2 regions of the Nocardiopsis sp. iso_25 genome follow, and region 1 is predicted to be linked to the other one. Evidence: riboswitches for the same ligand, from Rfam matches in the RefSeq annotation. Region 1 holds a riboswitch; the other holds the start of a gene.
What was found. Region 1 has a riboswitch for cobalamin ahead of AC0VX6_RS11830 (ABC transporter substrate-binding protein). Riboswitches for the same ligand answer to the same signal wherever they lie in the genome.
Positions count from the first base shown of each region.

Region 1 (7,753 bases):
GGCCGGATGCCTCCCTCGGGGTTGGTGTTCCGTCGTCGGTCGGACCGCTCGGGTCCGGGGGTTGCCCGCGCCTCGGCGGCGGGGGCGTCACGGTGGCGCGGCGGCGCGGCGCCGCGTCTCAGGAAGCGGATCACCGGGTGCCCGGGTCCGGTCTCGACCTCGGCCCGGACCCCGTAGACCTCCTCGATGAGGGCGGGGGTCAGGACCCGCGGGGGCGCGCCCTCGGCGACGACGCGCCCGCCGCGCAGCACCAGCAGCCGGTCGCAGTACATCGCGGCCAGGTTGAGGTCGTGCATGGCGATGACGGTGGTGACCGGCAGGCCCGCGACCAGTTCCATGAGGTCGAGCTGGTACTGGATGTCGAGGTGGTTGGTCGGCTCGTCGAGCAGCAGTTCGCTCGGCTCCTGGGCCAGGGCGCGGGCGATCTGGGCGCGCTGGCGCTCACCGCCGGAGAGCGTGTGCCAGGACCTGTCAGCGGTGGCGGTCAGGCCGGTGCGCTCCAGTGCCGCCGCGACGGCGTCCGCGTCGGCCGCGGACATGGGCGTCCAGGCGCGGCGGTGGGGGACGCGCCCCAGGGCCACCACGTCGCGGACGGACAGCTCGGTCTGGGTGTGCGCGTTCTGTTCGACGGCGGCCACGCGCCGCGCCACCGCCCGGCGCGCGGTCCGGCCGATCGGCTCGCCGTCGAGGGCGACCACGCCCGCGGAGGGCGCCAGGACACCGGAGAGCAGCCGCAGCAGCGTGGACTTGCCCGAACCGTTGGGGCCGAGCAGGCCGACGGTCTCACCGGGGCGCGGAGCCAGGGTGACGCCGTCCAGGACGAGCCCTCCGCCGATCAGGCGGCTCACCCGTTCGGCGCGCAGCCCGGTGGCGCCGGGCCCGCCGCGCCGCGTCCGCCCCCCTCCCTCGGGCCGCGGGCCGTCGGTCGTGAGCGCCGGGCGGGCGGGCGGAGCACCCGCGCCGAGCACCTCGGTCGCGGCGTCCCTCCCCGGTGCCGTCGCGGAGGAGGCGCCGTCGCGGCCGCGCGCCACCGCCTGGTCGGAATGGGTCACGTGTGCCTCCTCGCACGGTAGAGCACGGCGACGAAGGCGGGCACCCCGATGAGGGAGGTCACCACCCCCACCGGGATCTCCTGGGGGTCCAGCGCGGTGCGGGCGACCGTGTCCACCCACACCAGGAAGACGGCGCCCGCCAGCGCGGTGACCGGCAGGAGCCTGGCGTGGGCCGCACCGGTGAGCGCGCGGGCCGCGTGCGGCAGGACCAGCCCCACGAAGCCGATCGCCCCGGCCGCGCTGACCAGGGCGGCGGTGAGCAGCGCGGTGGCGCACAGCAGCACCATGCGGGCGCGGGCCACCCGCACGCCCAGGTTCGCCGCGGCCTCCTCACCGAAGGCGAACGCGTCCAGGGTGGTGGTGTGCGCCAGGCACACGGCGAGCACACCGGCCAGCACCGCCGCGCACAGCACCACGTCGTCCCACCCGGCGCCGCTGAGGGAGCCCAGCAGCCAGAACAGCACCCCGCGCGTGGTCTCGGCGTCGGCCGAGGTCAGCACGATGAACGAGGTCAGCGCCGAGAACAGCTGCATGGCCGCCACCCCCGACAGCACCACGCGGTCCATGCTCGCGCCCAGGGTGTGCGCGAGCAGCACCACCAGCCCGAAGGAGAGCAGGGCGCCGACGAAGGCGCCCGCCGACAGCGACACCACCGCGCCGCCCCAGCCCAGCACCAGCACGGCGACCGCACCGGTGGAGGCCCCCGAGGACACCCCGAGCACGAAGGGGTCCGCCAGCGGGTTGCGCAGCAGGGACTGCATGACCGCCCCGCACAGCGCCAGCCCCGCCCCGCACACCGCGGCGAGCAGGGTGCGGGGCATGCGCAGGTCCCACACGATGCCCTCGCGCAGCGGCGACAGGCCGCTCTCCCCGAACCCCAGCCGCGCGGCGACCGACCTCCAGACCTCGGCCGTGGTGATGTCGGCGGGGCCGATGGTCACCGCCACCGAGACCGACACGGCCAGGAGCACCAGTCCACCGCAGGAGAGCAGCGCCAGACGCGCACCGCTCACCGGCCGAGCCCGAGGCCGCGCAGACCCCCGGCGACCTGCTCGATCCCCTCGACCGTGCGGATCGAGGGGTTCATGGCCTGGCCGCTGAGCAGGACGTAGCGTTCCTCGCGCACGGCGGTGAGGTTGCTCGTGGCGGGGTTGGACTCCAGGAACGCGATCTTGGCGTCGGCGGACTCCGCGGTCTGGGAGTCGCGGGTCAGGTCGCCGAGGACGATGACGTCGGGGTCGCGGTCGGCGACGGTCTCCCAGTTGATCTGGGGCCACTCGTCGTGGGTGTCGTCGAAGGCGTTGCGCGCGCCGACCGCGCGGGTGATGGCGCCGGGGGCGCCGCAGCAGCCCGCGAGGTAGGGCGACTGGGAGTTGGCGAACCAGTACATGAGGGAGACGCCGGAGGCGTCCAGGTCCGAGGTGGCCGCCGCCACCCGCCCCTCCAGTTCGGCGACCAGCTCCTCCCCGCGTTCCTCGACCCCGAACAGCAGGGCCAGGTCGCGGATCTCGCCGTACACGGCGTCGAGGGTGAGGGGTTCGCTGCGCGAGCCGTCCCCCCCGCTGTCGTTGTCCTTGCCGGTGGCGCAGTCGGTCGGGGAGACGTAGGTGGGCACGCCCAGATCCTCGAACTGCTCGCGGGTGGCGACACCGCCCGTGCCGAGCGTGGAGACGAAGGAGGCGGTCACGAAGTCCGGTTCGGCGTCCAGGACCACCTCGAAGGAGGGGGCGTTGTCAGCCAGGCGGGGGATGCCCCCGTTGGCCTCCTCCAGCCCCTCCATGATCGGATCGGTCCAGGTGGCGGTGCCGACGAGGCGGTCCGCCAGCCCCAGGGAGAGCAGGATCTCGGTACTGCCCTGGTTGAGGGAGACGACGCGCTCGGGCGGGGCGTCGACGCCCACCCGGTGCCCGCAGTTGTCGACCGTACGGGCGCCGGCGGCGGCCTCCCCCTCACCGCTCCCCCCTTCCGGGGAGGGGGCGCAGGCGGTGAGCAGCAGGGCGGAGGCGAGCAGGAGGGGAAGGGGGCGCGGGGCGCGACGCAGCATGGGCATGCCTTGGATGTCGGGGCTCGAACGCGGAGCCTGGCACGGGACGCCTCCGCGCACTCGACGCGGAGGGGCCAGCAGGTCTTCGGACTCGGGTTCGTCCGGACGGGATGCCTTCCCAGGTCGGTGCCGCCTCGACGCCGTGGTCTCCGCGGCCTCCGCCCCAGTGGCGTGAGTACCCCGCCCGTCCCCCTCACCGCTGCGCGTCAGTTCCGGATTCGCACCGGATTCCCTGACCACGTACGTGGTACGACTGGCCCCGGCAGACTATCAAGGCCCCCTCGGCCCTTCGCCGCCGGAAGGCGCACAGGGGCCACGCGGTGAGGACCGCGCCGTCGCGCGCTCCCGGGGATAGGCTCGTGACCGGCCGCACACGGCCCCGCACCACCAGCACCCGGCTGAGAGGGGTTTTCCGGAGATGACCGAGACGACGTTCGACCCGCGCGCACTGCTCGCCCGGAGCAGGCTCGGCGTCCTGGCCACCATCAAGGCGGACGGCCGCCCCCAGCTCTCCCCCGTACAGCCCTTCTACGACGCCGAGACCGACCTCCTCCACGTCTCCATGACCGAGGGCCGGGCCAAGACCGCCAACCTGCGCCGCGACCCGCGCGCCACGCTCCAGGTCACCAGTGCCGACGGCTGGGCATGGGCCACCGCCGAGGGCGTGGCCACCCTCACCGGGCCGGGCACCGACCCGCACGGCCCCGATGTCGAGGCGCTGGTGGACTACTACCGCCTCGCCGCCGGCGAGCACCCCGACTGGGAGGAGTACCGGTCGGTCATGGTCTCCGACCGCAGGGTGCTCATGACCATGCCCGTGGACCACGTGTACGGCGAGAAGATCCGCTGACCGCACGGACGGGGCGGCCCGGGCCGACCGGCGCTTGCGCCCGTCAGCCCGGGCCGCCCGCACACCGGCGGCTCCGCCGACCGGTGCCCGTGGTGGTCGGCCCCGTCCTCCCACACGCCGGAGGCGGACCCGCCGCCCACCCCCCGGCGCACGCGAACGGGGCGGGGCCGCGGCCTGCCGCCGTACCCCCGCCCCGCTGGCCTCAGCGCTTAGCGCTTCATGCCGTGCTCGATCGCCTCGATGATGCGCGGCCGCATCTCGGCGGCGCTGATGATCGCGTCCACCGAACCCACCTCGACCGCGCGCTGGATGCTGTGCACCCGGTCGAACTCCGCGGCGACCTCGCCGAGCTTCTCCGCCCGCACCGAGGACTGCGTCTCGGCCAACCGGGCGTTGAGCGCGGCCCGCTCGGCGCCGCTGGCCGCCGACACCTGCTCTTGGAGCCCGGTCACCCGCGGGTCGCTCGCGGTACGCGTGTTGACCTCACCGGCGAACACCACGGCCGCCGCCGGGGCCCCGCCCAGCACCGAGGCGAACGACCCCTCCAGCGCGAGCACCGTCATGTTCGGGTTGAGCGCCTTGGAGAACACCACGAACGCGCCGCCGTGGTACCGCGAGATCACGCAGAACACGATCGGGCCGTCGAAGTTGACGATCGCCCGCCCGATCTCGGCCCCGTACTCCAGCTGGAGCTTGCGCAGCGACTCCGGCGAGCCGTCGAACCCCGACAGGTTCGCCAGCACCACCAGCGGCCGGTTGCCCGACGCCGCGTTGATCGCCCGCGCCACCTTCTTGGACGAACGCGGGAACAGCGTGCCCGCGGTGTAGGTGTCGGGGCCGTCGGTGGGCGGGAAGCCGTGCCGCGGCACCGACCGCGACTCGATCCCCACCAGGCACACCGGCCAGCCGCCGATGTGCGCGTCCTGCACCGCCGCCGTGTCGGCGTCGGCCATGCCCGCCCAGCGCTCCAGCACCGCGTGGTCCTGGTCCGAGAGCGCACGCATCACCGTGCGGATGTCGAAGGGCTTCTTGCGGTCCGGGTTGTGCTCGGCGGAGAAGATCTCGCCGACGGTGGCGAAGTCGCTGCCCGCCACCGCGTGCGGGAACGGCGAGACGTCGCGGTCGACCGGGTCCAGGGTCCTGGCCCGGCGCGGCGCCTCCTCCCCCGGCACGACGTAGGTGTGGTCGTAGTGCGCCATGAGGATCTCGCGGGCCGAGGCCAGGTTCGGCGCCCAGTACTGCGCCTGCCCGTTGGGGCCCATCACCCGGTCGTAGCCGCCGATGCCGAAGTTGTCCTCGGCCGACACACCGCCGGAGAAGTCCAGCGACTGCTTGCCGGTGAGCACCATCGCCGAGTCCGGCGTCATCACCAGGACGCCCTTGGTGTGCATGAGCATCGTCGCCTCGGCGTTCCAGTACGGCTGGGCGCCGACGTTGATGCCCGCGACCACGACGTTGATCTCGCCGCCGTCCTGGGTGAACTCCACGATCCGCTTGAGCGCGGCCGCGACCCAGTCCATGTTCTCGGTGCCCGAGGACATCGAGATCCGCGCGCCCGCCGACAGCGCGAACCACTCCAGCGGCACCCGCATCGACTCGGCCAGGTCCAGCGCGGCGATCACCCGCGAGCACTCGGGCTCCGAGAGCGCGCCCAGCGCCTTGGTCGGGTCGCCCAGCAGCACCACGCGCGTGACCCCCTCGGGGTGGCGCACGGTCGGCGTGGTGACCACACCGGCCACGATCGCCGCGGAGTTGTGCCCGCGCGGCCGGTCCACCGGGACCAGCACGCCGTTGTCGTCCAGGTCGTACTCGGTGAAACCGCCGCCCGGGCCCGACAGCAGACCGGTCAGCTCGTAGGGGTAGACGGTCCCGCGCCGGGCCGCGCGCAGCACCTTCTGGCGGTAGTCGTCCAGCGGCAGCACCGGCTCCGTCGAGGGCTCCTCGACGTGGACCTGCGCGTCCTGGCCCTGGTCCAGGCTGATGCGCACCGCGACCTCGGTCAGCTCACCGGAGGAGGTGCGCTGGCGGGCCAGGAACTGGACCTCCTCCAGCCCCGCCCCGGCCGTGGTCGGCAGCAGCCGCTGGACCAGCGTCTCCAGCTCCTCGGGGGTCAGCTCGGTCGCCGGCCACACGTACATCATGATGCGGTTGGTGTCGAAGCGCCGGTTCTGCGGGCGCTGCGCCTGGATGTTGCGGATCGCGTCCAGGCACCCGGTGACCGTGTCCTCCAACGCGGGCAGCGCGACCAGGCGCCCGTCCGCCTCGCGCAGCGGCGTCAGGTCGCGGACCTGGCCCATCGCGAAGAGGCGCTCGTCGGCCGGGTTGCTCTTGGCCACCGCCCGGAACAGGTAGATCTCCTCGTCGGCCGACGGCAGCCGGGTCAGGTCGAACTCGCGCAGGCGCTGCAACTGCAGGCGCCGCGCGATCTGCGGGTGCAGGCCCCGGATCAGCCGGTCCTCGGCGAAGCCGTCGCCCTCGGGCCGGAAGGTGAAGTGGTGGTGCATCACCGCGCCGCTGGTACCGGCGACGGTGGCGGTGACCCGGCGCACGCCCGCGGGCAGCGGGTGCTCGGCCAGGAGCCCGCCGAGCCGCACCGCCATCGCGTCGGCGTCGGGCTGGTCCTCCCAGGTGAGGTAGAGGTCGGCCACCAGGCCGTGCTCGGCCACGTCGGCGGCCAGCTCACCGACCGCGCCGACGGCGCCGGGCAGCGCGGCGATGTCCACGGCGGTCGTGACCACGCGCGTCAGGCCGCCCGCGCCGTTGTGGTCGGCGGTGACGAACCGGCAGCCCCCGACCTCGCGCGCGGCGACCCCGGACAGCCCGCGGTTGCCGTAGTAGCGGCGGGTCAGCACCTCCAGCAGCGGGGCGTGGTCGCGTCCGGCCCGCCCCATGCGCTGGCCGACCAGCCGCACCAGCGGCTCGGCGCTGGCCACCATGGACTGGATCCGCTCCGCCCGGTCCGGCGCGTCCGGGTTGCGGTCCAGGTGGCGCAGGTCGTCGCGCACCGCGGCGTAGACCCGGGCCCGGTTGCGGCGCAGCAGCGGCTGGGCGAACCAGCGGAAGACCACACCGCGGGCCAGGTCCGACACCGTGGGGAAGCGCACCTGCGTGGCCTCCACCAGGTGCTCCAGGGCCAGCCCGGCGCGCTCGCTGAGCGCCTCCGCGGGCGGCCCGCCCGCCAGCCAGCGGCGCAGCAGCTCCGACACGATCGCCAGCGCGGCGCCCGTGTTCTGCTGGGCCAGGAAGATCCGGAAGACCGCGGCCTCCAGCTCCGGCGTGCGGTCCAGGTCGGCGACCCCGTAGTGGGCCAGGACCCGGGTGAGCTTGGCCTGGAAGCCCTCGCTCACCCCGGCGCGCTCCACGTCCAGGCTCTGCAGGTAGCTGTGGAAGAACTCGCGCGGGCTGTGCACCGAACTGTGCGGCTCGGTGTCGGGCTCCCCGCCCGGCTTGTTGCGGCTCAGCTCGCACAGGTCGGCGAACACGGTGAACAGGTCCAGCTCGCCCTCGACCGGACGCCCGCCCAGCTCGGCGCGGGCGGCCAGGTAGTCGGCCAGCACCCGCCCGCGGTCGTGCGGGTCGGCGTCGAAGCCCAGCAGCAGACCGCGCAGGTCCTGAAGACCGCGCTCCACGCGCTCGGCCGCGGACGCCTCACCGGCCTCCTCGGGCAGCTCGATCGCCACGGCCTCCGTGCCCGACTCCGTCTCCTCGGCGTCCCCGTCGGACAGCGGCTCCAACCGCATCAGCGGCGCACCGGTCTCGACCTGGCTGCCCACCGACACCGGGCACTCGCGCACCCGGGCGCGGAAC
Region 1 is NZ_CM149667.1:2,739,465-2,747,217, reverse strand. Features, by position in the region: gene AC0VX6_RS11840 (ABC transporter ATP-binding protein) at 1-1,052, opposite strand, end outside; gene AC0VX6_RS11835 (FecCD family ABC transporter permease) at 1,049-2,065, opposite strand; gene AC0VX6_RS11830 (ABC transporter substrate-binding protein) at 2,062-3,096, opposite strand; cobalamin riboswitch at 3,156-3,369, opposite strand; gene AC0VX6_RS11825 (PPOX class F420-dependent oxidoreductase) at 3,515-3,946, shown strand; gene AC0VX6_RS11820 (ATP-binding protein) at 4,156-7,753, opposite strand, start outside.

Region 2 (7,753 bases), 940 kb from region 1:
GACCGTCATCGGCGCCGGACGCGAGACGTCGCCGAACAGGATCGGCGGGCGCACGCACCGCGAACCGTAGGACTGCACCCAGCCGTTCTCGGTGGTGGCGTAGCCCTCCAGCTGCTCGGCGAAGTACTGGACCATGTCGTTGCGCTCGGGCTCGCCGTGCACGAGCACGTCCAGGCCGATCTCCTCCTGGAGCGCGACGACCCGGTCGACCTCCTCGCGCAGGACGGCCTTGTAGGTGTCCTCGGCCAGTTCCCCCCTGCGGTGCGCGGCGCGGGCGCGGCGCAGCTCGGCGGTCTGGGGGAAGGAACCGATGGTGGTCGTGGTGAGCGGGGTGTCGGTGGGCCTGCCGCGCTCCCGCGGGCGCTCGTAGGCGTCCGGGCCCAGGGCGTCGAGGCGGGCGCGCACGCGCGCGTCGGTGAAGGCGGGGGGACGGACGCCGCCCCGACCGGTGTACTCGGCCTCGGCCCCCTCGGACAGCACGCGGCCGAGCAGAGCCGTCTCCCGGGCCTTCTGCCGGGCGAAGGCCAGGGCCCCGCGCAGCTCGGGGGCCAGGGAGGTCTCGGCGTCCAGGTCCAGGGGCACGTGCAGCAGGGAGCAGGAGGTGCTCACGGTCAGCTCGTCGGTGAGGGCCAGCAGGGTGCCGAGCGCGGCGACGGCGGCCGGGATGTCGGTGCGCCAGACGTTGCGTCCCTCCACCACGCCCGCGACCAGGCGGGTGGCGCCCAGGCCGGAGATCCGCACCAGGTCGTCCACGCCCTCGTCGTCGGTGACCAGGTCCAGGCCGACCGCCTCGACCGCGGACTCCTTGAGGACGCGCAGGGCCGCGGAGCCGATGGAGCCGAAGTAGGTGGACACCAGCAGGGAGGGCCGGTCGGTGACCGCGCCCAGGCGCTGGTAGGCGCGCTCCAGGTGGCCGACGGCGGCGCGGCCCTCGTCGGTGGCCAGGATCGGCTCGTCCAGCTGGACCTCGGTGGCGCCCGCGGCCCGCAGGTCGCCGAGGAGCTGGGCGTAGGCGTCCAGGAGCTGGTCGAGCAGCTGGACCGGTTCCCAGCCCTCGGGGGCGCCGTCGGCGGGCTTGGCCAGCAGCAGGAAGGTGAGCGGGCCGACCAGGACCGGGCGGGTGTGGAAGCCCGCCTCGGCGGCCTCACGGAACTCGGCGACGGGCTTGTCGCCCACCAGGCGCGGACGCGTGCCGGGCGAGAGCTCGGGGACCAGGTAGTGGTAGTTCGTGTCGAACCACTTGGTCATCTCCAGCGGAGGGGCGCCCTGCTCGCCGCGGGCGAGCGCGAAGTAGCGGCGCAGCTCCTCCTCGCGGTCCGGCGCCGCGGCGGGCGGGGCGAAGCGGGAGGGGACCAGGTCGAACAGGACCGCGGTGTCCAGCACGTGGTCGTAGTAGGAGAACGTGTTGGAGGGGATGTCGTCGACACCGGCCTCGCGCAGCTGGGCGTAGACGCCCAGGCGCAGGTCGGCGGCGACCCCGTCCAGTTCCCGGGCGGTGGTGCGGCCCCTCCAGTGGGACTCGCAGGCGCGCTTGAGCTCGCGGTCGGGGCCGATGCGCGGGTAGCCGTGCACGGTCGAGCGCACGGAGGGACGTGGTCCGCCCGGGGCCGCGGAAGGCGCGGGGGTCGTGGTCATGAGCTTCTCTCCCTCGTCGAAAGCCGGGTACCGGCCGCGGGGAGGAGAAGAGGGGCGGGCACGCCGACGGACGCGCCGCGGGCGCGCACCGGACCTGCCACCGCCTCCGGCCCTCCCTCGGGGCGCGGGACCGCCGGCGCCGCGGGTGCGTCGCCGGGTGGAGGCAGGTCTTCGGACTCGGGGGCGCGGGCGGTGCGGACACCGCTCCTCCTACTGGCCGCCGCTTCCCGGTTTCCGGTCTCGGCGACCGGCACTACCAGTGCTCATGGCGGCGTTCGTTCCCCCATACCGCTGCGGGGCAGTCCCGGACTCGCACCGGGTTCCCTCTTGCGACATGGTTCCGCCCCGTTCGTTCCGGGCCGGGCCCGGGACGCGGGGGTGGATCATGTACCTTCCACGGCTGCAAGTATAGGGAGGGCCCCCTTCGCCCATGCACCCGGCGTGCGGCCCCATGCGCACGGTCCGGACGGTGAGAACCCCCGTCCTTCGGCCGGCGTCACACACGAAGTCAAGCGTTGCGCGGGTGAGCCCTCTCTGCTCCCCGCGGACGTTCGTCTGAGCGATGAACGTGGAGATTCCCTCGTGAATAAGCAGTCCCGCCTCGCCATGGCACCGGACCACCCCCTGATCACGGTCGTGGTAGCCCTGGCGGTCCTGGCGGGCATGGTGTTGTTCGCCACCCGCTCCTCCGGAGAGCCCGAGCCAGGGCCGCGGACGCAGGGAGCGCCGCTCTCCGAGAGCGAGCCGCCTCCCCCGGCCTCCGGCGAGCCCGACGGGCTCACCGAGGTGGACGCGGCCGCCGTGGCGGGCGTGGAGGAGGCCGAGCTGCCCTACGACGGGGAGATCTCCGTCTCGGTGACCTACCCGGTGATCCCCAACGCCGAGCCGCTGGCCGACTTCCTGGAGCGCGAGCTGACCGACGAGGTGCGCGCCTTCGAGGCGGCCAACCCCGGCGCGGTCTCCTTCGAGGCGGGGTGGAACCTGACCGCGGCGCGCGACGGCCTGCTGGGGGTCCGCGTGACCCGGGTGGAGACCGACTCCGAGGGGTCCCGGGAGGGTTACACCACCTACTGGTACGACACCGAGACCGCGGCGCACCACCCCTCCGCCGCGCTGGTCGGCGGCCAGGAGCAGCTGGAGGAGCTCAACGGCCTGGTGCGCGACGCCGTCGGGAGCGGGGAGGACGGGGAGGGCCCGGCCGACCCCGACGTCATCCACCCGATCAGCTCCCTGTACGACTCGGTGGGCTTCAACCCCGACGGGGACCTGGTCGTGGAGTTCGACGCCGGGCAGGTGGCCCCGGCGCAGGAGGGCCGCACGCGCGCGGTGGTCGCCGCCGGTGAGGCCGAGGGCCTGCTGTCCGAGCTGGGACTGCGCGTGCGAGACGCCGCGACCGTGGGCGTGGACGACTTCTCCATCGCCGCCCCGCCCCGGGCCGACAAGGACGGCCAGGAGGACGGCGCCGTGCCCGGACAGGTGCCCGCGGTGGACCCCGGCGTCGACTGCTCCGACCCCGACACCAAGTGCGTGGCGCTGACCTACGACGACGGCCCCGGCGGGCGCACCCCCGAACTGCTGGACGCCCTCGCCGAGTACGACGCGCGGGCCACGTTCTTCGTCACCGGCAACCCCGTCATGGAGCACCCGCACACGGTGCGGCGCGCCTACGCCGAGGGGCACGAGATCGCCAACCACACCCTGAACCACCCCGACCTGGCCGGTCTGGGCGCGGGAGGGGTGCGCGCGGACCTGGACATCGTGCAGGCGCTGGTGTACCGCGAGACGGGTTACACCATGGACCTCATGCGTCCGCCCTACGGCTCGACCGACGAGGGCGTGGCCTCGGTGACCGCGGACATGGGCCTGGCCCAGATCCTGTGGAGCGTGGACACCCTCGACTGGAAGGACCGCAAGGCCCCGGTGATCCACGACCGGGTGCTGGAGGGCGCTTCGGACGGGGCGATCATCCTCATGCACGACATCCACGGCACCACCGTCGACGCCTCCCGTACGGCGATCCGGGAACTGCACGAGCAGGGGTACACCATGGTCACGGTGTCCCAGCTGCTGGGGACCACGACCCCCGGCGAGACCTACATGGACGGGGTCCCCGACGCCCCGGAGGAGGGCGCCGAGCCCTCCGAGGAGCCCGCTGAGGGGGCCGAGGAGGCTTCCGAGGGGGCCTGAGGGCGCGGCGTCACGGCGCGGCGGGCGGTCCGGGTGAGGATGGCCCAGGGAGGACTTCGGGGCCGCGGCCGGTGGGCCACACGGGAAGCGGAACCGTGTGAGGGCACCGGGCGGTGCCGGTAGGGCGCCCGCACGGGCGTTCCCGGTCTCCGGCGCGTCGCCCGTCCCGGGGTGGTGACCACATGTGGTCACCACCCCGGGACGGGTGGGGGCGTCCCCTATGTTGCTCCCAGCAGCAGCCGTGTTGGCAACCCGCTGAGGGATGAGGGAGTCCGGTGTTGTCGTCGACTCGAGTCCACCCGAACGAGGCCGCCCCCTGCCCCGGGGCCGGTGGGAGCCGGCCGTGGGAGCGCAGAGCCCGGTGGTCCGGGGCGGCGCTGGCCGCGCTGGTCCTGCCCCTGGCCGCGTGCGGCACCGAGGGGATCGCCTCCGGGGGCGGTGAGGAACCGGAACTGATCACGGTGGTGGCGGCGGAGCCGGGGGACGGGGTCACCGAGTGGCGCGGGGACGCCTCCGACTTCGAGGACCACCCGTACAAGCCCGAGGGGCTCACGATCGACGTGGCCTACCCCGTGTTCGCGGGCGCCGACGCCTTCGCCGAGGACCTGGCCGCCCGGGTGGACCAGGAGGTGCGCGACTACCGGGGCGCCAGCCGGGACCCGGTGAACCTGGGCGTCGACTGGGAGGTGGTCGCCGCCGGGAACGGGGTCCTGGGCGTGCGCCTGGTGCGCACCGAGGAGGACTTCCACGGGCTGCGCCAGGGGTACGGGACGTACTGGTACGACGTGTCCACCGGCCACACCGCCTACTCCACCGAACTGCTGGCCGACGACGCGGCGCTCCGGGAGCTCAACGGGATCGTCCGGGACTCGTTCGCCGACGAGGAGGCGGTGGACGCGCAGGGGCTGCACCCGGTGATGCGCACCTACGACTCGATGGGGTTCAACGCCGACGGGGACCTGGTGGTGGAGTTCGACGACGGGGACCTGTCCCCGATCGTGGAGGGCCACCCACCGTCCTCGGCGCCGGGGCGGATGGTCGCGGTGGTGCCCGCCGAGGAGGCCGCGCCCCTGCTGTCCGGCCTGGGCGAGCGGGCGCGGGAGGCCGCCGTGGCGGAGGAGCCCGTGCTGACCGTGGAGGCGCCCGGCAGCGAGCCCCCGGCCGAGCCGCGGGTGCCGGGGGTGGTCTCGGCGGGAGACCCCGACCTGGACTGCGCCGAGGCCAAGTGCATCGCGCTGACCTTCGACGACGGACCGGTCGCGACGACTCCGCGACTGCTGGACCTGCTGGCGGAGGAGGAGGTGGCGGCCACCTTCTTCCTCAACGGCAACCCGGCGCTGACCCGGCCCAGCGTCACGCGTCAGATCTACGCGGAGGGGCACGAGATCGGCAGCCACAACCACCTGCACGAGCGCATGCCCGAGTCCTTCGAGGGCGAGGAGCTGGTCCACCAGGTGGCCGCGGTGAGCGCGATGGTGCGCCGTCAGACGGGGCACACCGTGGAACTGTTCCGGCCGCCGTTCGGCGACAGCTCGCCGGAGGTGCTGGAGGAGATCGGCCGTCAGGGCATGGCCGAGATCCTGTGGAGCCAGGACAGCGAGGACTGGACCGGCATGAGCCGCGACGAGGTCGTGGAGAGCGTGGTGGGCGGGGCCCGGCCGGGGGGCGTGGTACTGCTGCACGACACCCTGGAGCCGACCCTGGCCGCGGTCCCCGAGATCATCGAGCGGCTGCGGGCCGACGGGTACGAGTTCGCGACCGTCAGCCAGGTCTATGAAGGCCCGGAGGCCGGCGAGAGCTACCCGCCCGAGGGGCTGTCCGCGCCCGCCGGTTCCTGAGGTCCGGGGAGGACCGGCACGCGCGTCGGCGGCCGGTGGGGTGTCCCACCGGCCGCCGCGTCCGTGCGGTGGCGACGCGCCCCTCGGCGGCGGACGCGGCCCCGGGCGGCGGGACCGCGAGCCGCCTCGCCGGTGACGGGTCCGCGTGCGGATTCCGGGCGCTCGGCGAGTCCGCGTACCCGGTCCTTGTGACGGTCCGTGCGGGCTCCGGCTGCGGGCTCAGCCCCTGGCGGTGGCCGCGGCGGGGTCCGTCCCCTGCCCGCCACCGGCCGCCGGGGCGACCGGGGCGGGGACGTCGGCCCCGACGACCTCGTTGATGGAGCGGTGGCCGGAGGCCCGCACCAGCCGGGCGAGGCCGCGGTTGATGCGGCGGGGCCAGAGGGGGCCTCCGTAGATGAGACCGGTGTAGCCCTGCACGAGGCTGGCCCCCGCGCGGATACGGAACCAGGCGTCCAGGGGCGTCTCGATGCCGCCGACGGCGATCAGGGTCACCCGGTCGCCAACGCGGGCGCGCAGGCGGCGCAGCACCTCCAGGGAGCGCCGCTTGAGGGGGGCGCCGGAAAGGCCGCCCGCACCGGCCGCCTCCACCTGCGCCGCGGGGGTGGTCAGCCCCTCGCGGGAGATGGTGGTGTTGGTGGCGATGATGCCGTCGAGCCCCTCGGCCAGCGCGAGGTCGGCGACGGCGTCGACGTCCTCGTCGGCGAGGTCGGGGGCGATCTTGACCAGGAGGGGCAGGTCCGGTCGGTCGGCCTCGGCCAGGGCCCCGCGCACGGCGGCCAGGAGCGGGCGCAGCTGCTCCACGCCCTGGAGGTTGCGCAGTCCGGGGGTGTTGGGCGAGCTGACGTTGACCACCAGGTAGTCGGCGTAGCGGGCCAGGCGCCGGGCGCTGAGGGCGTAGTCGGCGGGGGCCTCCTCCTCGGGCGTGACCTTGGTCTTGCCGATGTTGACGCCGAGCACGGGACGGCGGCCGCCGCGCCGGTGGTGGAGGCGTTCGGCGACCAGGGCCGACCCCTCGTTGTTGAAGCCCATGCGGTTGACGATCGCGCGGTCGGCCACCAGTCGGGACAGGCGCGGCCGGGGGTTGCCCGGCTGGGGCTGGGCGGTGACGGTGCCCACCTCGACGAAGCCGAAGCCGAGCGCGGCCAGCCCGGAGGGGCTCTCCGCGTTCTTGTCGAAACCGGCCGCGAGCCCCAGCGGGCCGGGGAACTCCTGCCCGAGGGCGTGCACGGTCAGCTCCGGCTCGCGCGGCCCGAGCACACCGTTCATGGCGGAGGCCACGGCGGGCAGGGAGGTCACGCCGCGCAGGGCGGCGAAGCTGAGCTTGTGGACCTTCTCCGCGTCCATGTGGCGCAGGACCGAGCGGAAGAGCATCTGGTAGAACACGGTCATCCGTTTCCCTCGCCCTCGCGCTCGGCGAGGAAGCGTTCGAGTTCGGCGCCGAGCTCGTCGGCGGTGGGCAGCTGGGCGTCGTCGTCGGCCAGCGGGAGCGTGGGACGCTCCTGGGGGTCGGTCCGCGAGGACATGATGTCGTCGTACTGGCGCTCCAGGTTGGCCACGACGCGCTGGACCTCCTCGGAGGCCATGACCTGTTCGGCGATGTCGACGTCGGTCGCCGCGGCGACCTCCTCCATCTCCGTGGTGGTCAGGGCCAGGCCGGTGGCCCCGGCCACGTACTCGGCGGCGGCGATGGCCGCGCGCGGGTACTGGGCCTGGGCCAGGTAGCTGGGCACGTGGACGGCGTAGCCCACGAAGTCGTGGCCGCGCTCGCCGAGCCGGTACTCCAGCAGTGAGGTGGCGCTGCCGGGCACCTCGACGCGGCCGATCCACGGGGTGTGCCCCTCGACCAGCTCGGGGCGGGTGGAGTGCGGGGTGACCGTGACCGGCCGGGTGTGCGGGACCGCCATGGGGATGCCGTGGACGCTGACGGACAGCGTGACGGAGAAGCGGTCGACGAGGCTCCCCACGGCGGCGACGAAGGCCTCCCACTCGCGGTCCGGCTCCGGGCCGTGCAGGACCAGGAAGGGGGCGCCCTCGTCGTCGTGCATCCGGTACAGGGCGATCTTGGGCGCGTCGTAGGCGGTCCAGGTGTTCTC
Region 2 is NZ_CM149667.1:1,795,836-1,803,588, reverse strand. Features, by position in the region: gene metE (5-methyltetrahydropteroyltriglutamate--homocysteine S-methyltransferase) at 1-1,635, opposite strand, end outside; cobalamin riboswitch at 1,801-1,961, opposite strand; gene AC0VX6_RS07850 (polysaccharide deacetylase family protein) at 2,242-3,822, shown strand; gene AC0VX6_RS07845 (polysaccharide deacetylase family protein) at 4,101-5,660, shown strand; gene AC0VX6_RS07840 (quinone-dependent dihydroorotate dehydrogenase) at 5,880-7,049, opposite strand; gene AC0VX6_RS07835 (proteasome assembly chaperone family protein) at 7,046-7,753, opposite strand, start outside.
Region 2: another riboswitch for cobalamin. It lies ahead of metE (5-methyltetrahydropteroyltriglutamate--homocysteine S-methyltransferase); the one in region 1 lies ahead of AC0VX6_RS11830 (ABC transporter substrate-binding protein).